Linked DNA regions of Leucothrix mucor DSM 2157. The protein of the gene in region 1 interacts with the protein of each later gene in a pairwise test. Links are inferred from orthologs where the notes say so. Each region holds a gene or a part of one and is shown on either strand. Other genes may lie near its edges.

Region 1 (3,018 bases):
AAGTCTTGTAAATAACAAGTCGCCATTAGCTAAAGTATTAGCTGATTTCAACAAGTCATCACCCTTCAGATATCGATGATCCGTAAAATCTATCGTCATGTCTCTTACAGCACTAGATCTTAGAATTTTGGTTTCACTCACCTCATCCAAAGCCTTACCTCCCGAGCCGCTTCTAATCTTATTAACCAAAGTTAAAAATGAAACCGAACTCCAACCTGTTTCTTCTGTACCCCGCCACTCCCGCGTCAACTCCCCCGAAGTCGCAGCCGCCAAAACAGACTGCCGAAAACGTTTCAACTGAACAGGTATTTTTTCCAGCCGAGCCTGAGCCTTATCAACTTTGGCAAGAAGACTATCGAGTTTATTGGCTATGCGGACTTGTTCGCTTAAAGGAGGAAGTAAAATATCTGCCTCCTTCAAAAACTTAAAGTGCCGCGCATAACCTTTATCTAAAATATTCAGACTACACAGCTGGTAATAAAAAAATTTAGGTGCCAAATAGGCCTTCGGGTTTAACACTTTTGTTCCATCAGCTCCCGGCACAAAAGAAAAATCCACCCACTTTATAATTCTTGTGTGATCTCCAAAGATACAGACAGGTGTGTTTATCTCTATTACTTTCTCCTCATCATTCACATAACCCGCAATGAAGTTCAAGCCTTGGTCAATTACCGGGAAAAGACCCTCAACCATTGTATCTTTAGTCTTCACTTTTAATTTTGTAGTTGAGATCTGCTCGAAGGTTTCACCGCATTTGAGAGACTCCCACCCAATCGGCAACCCACTCACAAAGCCACCTCTTCACCTTCACCTTCTTCTGCCACATCCAACTCAACCAAAATCGATCTCAATTCCGTCATCGCGCCCGCCAGATCCTCCAACGCGCCATTAATCAATACATCCGGCTCTGGCAAGTCAGCACTGTCTTCGGTGCTGTCATCACGAATCCATGACAAATCCAATGAGTCATCTTTTGCCGCAATCGTTTCACGGCTAAAACAACGCAAACGGCTGCTGTCAGCACCATCGGCACACCCGTCAACGAACTTCTGGCGCGCTGCCTCATCGACGGTTGTTAGGTCGCCTCCTACCGCTTGGTAGAAGTCACTCAAATGGCTAGTGTTAAACACTGTGCGCTTGCCAAATTGTGGCATATTCGAGCGCAGGTCATACACCCACACATTTTTGGTATTACCTTTGTCTTGCCTCAAATCGTTAGGTTTGGAGAAAAACAGCACATTGGTTTTTACGCCAGCCGCATAAAAGATGCCGGTCGGTAGCCGTAAAATGGTGTGCAGATTGCATTTTTCCATCAAATCATTTCGGATGGTTTTACCCATACCGCTTTCAAACAGCACATTGTCTGGTAGGACAATCGCTGCGCGTCCACCGGGCTTCAGCATGCGCAAATACATCAAGTGTAAAAACGCTAATTGCTTGTTGCTGGTGTATTGCACAAGGTCATCACGGGTTGGTATGCCGCCGCCCTGCTTGGTGCCAAACGGTGGGTTCGCAAGGATTAAGCTGGCTGGTGGCAGCGCTTTGCCTTCATTAGAGAGTGTGTCGCCAAACAGGATGCCTGCATTGTCATCATCCACCGCCAAATCATGCAGCATAAGATTCATCATCGCCAGTCGGCGCGTATCTGGTACCAATTCCATGCCGAAAAAGGTTTTGTGCTGATACTTGTCGTAGGCGATTTCGTCCAGAGCCTCAACGTCGTTGTGCTTAATAATATGGTGATGCGCGCTGATCAGAAAACCACCGGTACCCGCTGTTGGGTCAACGATCACATCATCCAGCGTCGGATTCATTAATTCGACCATGGCATTGATCAGCACGCGTGGCGTGAAATATTGCCCCGCGCCAGATTTCTTTTCACCCGCGTTAATTTCCAGCAGGCCTTCGTACATATCGCCAAGCCCTTCTTCTTTGGCGCTGTACCAATCGAGTTTATCGATTTCAGAGACTAGCCTGCTGAGCGTGGTGGGCTTGCGAATCACCGAGCTGGCATTGGCGTAAATAGCTTTGGTAATTAGCGAGCCGTGTGTACCCAAATGGATCAGCAATTTTTTATATTCTTCTAAGCGCGTCGCAGCGTTGTAAGCTTCCAGATCAGACCAGCGATAACCCTCGGGAATATGCTCTTCCTGTCCGGTTTCATCCACCATTTTTAGAAACACTAAGTAGGTCAGTTCGTTGATATATTCGTGGTAAGTAACGCCATCATCGCGCAGCAGATTACACAGGTTCCAGAGTTTGGCAACGAGGTCTTGAGTGCTCATTTGTGTCCTTAAAGTTGGGGGTTTCAGGCTTTGTATCGTTTCTAATCGCTGTGCAATTCTACGCCTCAAATTCAAAAACTCACAGTGCTAGCCGCTATAAACTGGCAATGTTACTGTCGTTAAATATCTCAACAAACGTTACAGAGGCTAGCCATCTCAGGTATACACTTAGATGAAGTATGTAAACAACATGAGAACGAGCTAACCGTCACTCGCTGGCAAGAGTATCAAGAGATACAGGAAACCATTAGCAACGATAAAATGACGGAGTGGTTAGAGTCTTGGGGGGAGCTGATCAGGAGAAGCCATGCCCAGCGAAGATAGTGAGAAATGTATAGTTCGTATCATCACTGCCAAAGCGCCTGATTAAAGGTTTGAAGCAAGTCATTTGCCGCGTTATCAAATAGCTTATTCGCGCGGCTAATGCCGCCATTTTGCTTGAATACACCTTGGTTTAGCGCGGCTTCATCCACAACAATCATCGCTTTCATTTGCTTGGCAACACGCTCCAGCCATTGCCGTTGTGGGGTGCTCCAGTTTTTTAGAGCTAGCATTTTGACTAAAGCCTGATCGACGCGTTGCTCCCATGGAATCAGCGCTTCGCCAAGTGCTGCCTGGCGAATAAAGCCAATAATCCGCGCGGCGATGTCTTCACTTTTGACTTCGTTCCAAGCAATCTGTAAATCCTGCTCCCGAAATTGGTTGCGATCTAACTCAACGGCTAGCTCCTTGA
Region 2 (2,912 bases), 710 kb from region 1 along the record:
CACACCACCAATCGCAATGAGCAGCACGCTACAGCCAAAAGCAATCCACAGCACTTGTGCACGGCTTAGGAAGTTGCGATTACGGAATGGCTTTTCTACCCATCGCCAGCTGAGGTAGGCCAGTACAAAAGACAACACGCTCAGCCCGAGTAACGTAGTCACTGGCAACTCTTGCATATCGTTCAGGCGCGCATACACAAACAGTGGCTGATGCCAAAGGTACGCACTGTAAGAGATCAGCCCGATACCAACCAGCAGCGGGAATGACAGCAGCTTGCCCACCAACGTGTGCTTATCCGCACACAGAATAATCAATGCCGTACCCAGCACCGGGACTAAGGCATACAGGCTTGGAAATGGAATGGTTTTATCGAAAATGGTGATCGAGTACAGCAGCATTAATAAACCCGCGCCGCTGCCCACTTGCTTGAGTGTGGTGTTGTTTAACTGGCTATGCTGCAAGTAAAAAGCGCAGAACACACCCGCCATTAACTCCCAAGCGCGCGATGGAATTAAGAAGAAATTGGCTTCCGGCGCATTACGCCATGCCCATTCACTAAATAGCAAACTGGCGATACCCACTATCACTAATACGGCTAAGCGCTTGGCTTTAAACCAGGCAATACTCCAGATCATAAACAGCGGGAAGACTAAGTAGAACTGTTCCTCAACCGCCAAGCTCCAAGTATGTAGCAGAGGAAGGTATTCAGAGGTTTGAGCGAAGTAATCACTCTGCATCCAAAATAGAAAGTTGGAGGCGAACAGTCCCACGGCGGCGAGGCTTTGCCCGTAATCGACCAGCTCTTCCGGCAGTAGTAGCTGCCATGCGCCAATAATACTGAGTAGCATCACTAGCATGAGTGCAGGAAGAATACGCCGCACTCGTCGCTCGTAAAAGCCTGCCAGCGTAAAACTGTCCTTGGCTTGCTCGTTTAAAATAATGGAGGTAATCAGATAGCCACTGATTACAAAGAAAATATCGACTCCCACAAAGCCACCACCAAAACCGGCAATGCCCGCATGAAACAGCACAACGGGAATCACCGCTACTGCCCTGAGTCCGTCAATTTCTGCCCGATATTGCATCGCTTACCTAATCCTTGGCGTTGGCCTTATTTTTAATGGCGGCTGATGGCTATGTTCCCCTATAGAAGGTCGCTTACAGCTGCCAGTTTATGGGTGTTTTACCATGCTGTTGCAGGTAGTCATTCGTCTTTGAAAACGGTTTGCTGCCCCAAAATCCGCGATAAGCCGCTAATGGCGAGGGGTGAGCGCTTTTAATGACACAATGCTTATCGGCATCAATAAAGGCGGCTTTCTTTTGTGCGTAGCTACCCCAGAGGATAAATACCACTGATTCGGCTTGTTCATTTATTGCACGAATGATCGCATCCGTAAAGCCTTCCCAGCCCTTCCCTTGGTGCGAATTGGCATTGCCTGCTTCAACAGTCAGAACAGCATTTAATAAAAACACGCCCTGCTCAGCCCACGGCTGCAGATACGCGGCGTGTGTATTATTGATACCTAAATCGTCAATTAGTTCTTTATTAATATTTTGCAGCGACTTAGGTAAGGGTTTGACTTCCGGCATTGCCGAAAAACATAAGCCATGAGCATGGCCGGGGGTTGGGTATGGGTCTTGCCCTAAGATCACGACTTTGACCTGATCAAACGGCGTGCTGTTCAGCGCATTAAACCATAATGAACTGTGCGGCAGAATTGTCTTGTGGGCGGCTTTTTCTTGCGCCAAAAAAGTTTTGAGTTGTTGCATGTATGGCTGATCAAATTCGGATTTAATCACCGCTAACCAGCTCGGATGCAGGTCTACTGTTGTATTCATAAGCTTTTCTCCTAACCCCAAAACCAAAAGCGGCCGGAATAAATCCGGCCGCCTTTGTCTAACTCAAACGTTTAGCCGCTATTACTTAGCTGCTTCGCGCTCTTTAGTCTCTTTGATTACTGCTTCAGAAACGTTCTTAGGACATGGTGAGTAGTGCGCGAACTCCATAGAGAACTGACCACGACCAGAAGTCATAGTACGCAAGTCACCGATGTAACCAAACATTTCGCTCAATGGGACTTCCGCTTTAATACGAACACCCGTTGGGCCAGATTCCTGAGACTTGATCATGCCGCGACGACGGTTAAGGTCACCGATAACATCACCAACGTGATCTTCAGGAGTAAACACGTCAACTGCCATGATTGGCTCGATCAACTGAGGACCAGCCTTAGGGATCGATTGACGGTATGCGCCTTTAGCAGCAATTTCAAACGCTAGTGCAGAGGAGTCAACCGCGTGGAAAGCACCATCGATTAGCGTTACTTTAACGTCTAAGCATGGGAATCCAGCAAGCACACCTTTAACCATGCTTGTTTTGAAACCTTTCTCAACAGCAGGCCAGAATTCGCGAGGAACGTTACCACCGGTAACCTTAGACTCGAATGCGAAACCTTCGCCTGGCTCGTTTGGCTCGATGATGTAGTCGATCTTACCGAACTGTCCAGAACCACCAGACTGCTTCTTGTGCGTGTAGCTGTCTTCACAAGACTGAGTAATTGTTTCGCGGTATGCAACCTGAGGCTTACCAACAACAACGTCAACACCGTGAGTACGCTTCATGATGTCAATCTTAATGTCCAGGTGAAGCTCACCCATTCCTTTAAGGATTGTCTCACCAGAATCTTCGTCAGTCTCAACCTGGAACGTAGGATCTTCAGCAACCATCTTACCGATTGCGATACCCATCTTCTCAGCACCGGCTTTATCTTTAGGCGCTACTGCGATAGAGATAACTGGCTCTGGGAACACCATTGGCTCAAGTGTTGCTGGGAACTTAGGATCACATAAGGTGTGACCAGTCTGAACGTTCTTCATACCCAAGACAGCAACGATGTCACCAGCTTGTGCA

Evidence for each region. Proteins that work in one complex are often made in the same cells at the same time.
Region 2: the proteins of LEUMU_RS0109945 (region 1) and ung interact in binary tests that used the Escherichia coli proteins (3 or more experiments, as listed by UniProt). The link is inferred for Leucothrix mucor DSM 2157 from one-to-one orthologs.

Annotation. Positions count from the first base shown.
Region 1 is NZ_ATTE01000001.1:2,242,898-2,245,915, forward strand. The notes cover bases 36-2,922. They hold LEUMU_RS0109945 (class I SAM-dependent DNA methyltransferase), read right to left. Parts: upstream 2,286-2,922; coding sequence 786-2,285; downstream 36-785. Other genes in these bases: LEUMU_RS27945 (restriction endonuclease subunit S), read right to left, coding at 36-789; hsdR (type I restriction-modification system endonuclease), read right to left, coding at 2,633-2,922. Outside these bases: more of LEUMU_RS27945, read right to left, coding at 1-35; more of hsdR, read right to left, coding at 2,923-3,018. UniProt on the Escherichia coli protein: The subtype gamma methyltransferase (M) subunit of a type I restriction enzyme. The M and S subunits together form a methyltransferase (MTase) that methylates A-2 on the top and A-3 on the bottom strand of the sequence 5'-AACN(6)GTGC-3'.
Region 2 is NZ_ATTE01000001.1:1,530,953-1,533,864, reverse strand. Bases 1-2,781 are described here. They hold ung (uracil-DNA glycosylase), read right to left. Parts: upstream 1,841-2,781; coding sequence 1,160-1,840; downstream 1-1,159. Other genes in these bases: fusA (elongation factor G), read right to left, coding at 1,922-2,781; LEUMU_RS25015 (acyltransferase family protein), read right to left, coding at 1-1,086. Outside these bases: more of fusA, read right to left, coding at 2,782-2,912. UniProt on the Escherichia coli protein: Excises uracil residues from the DNA which can arise as a result of misincorporation of dUMP residues by DNA polymerase or due to deamination of cytosine.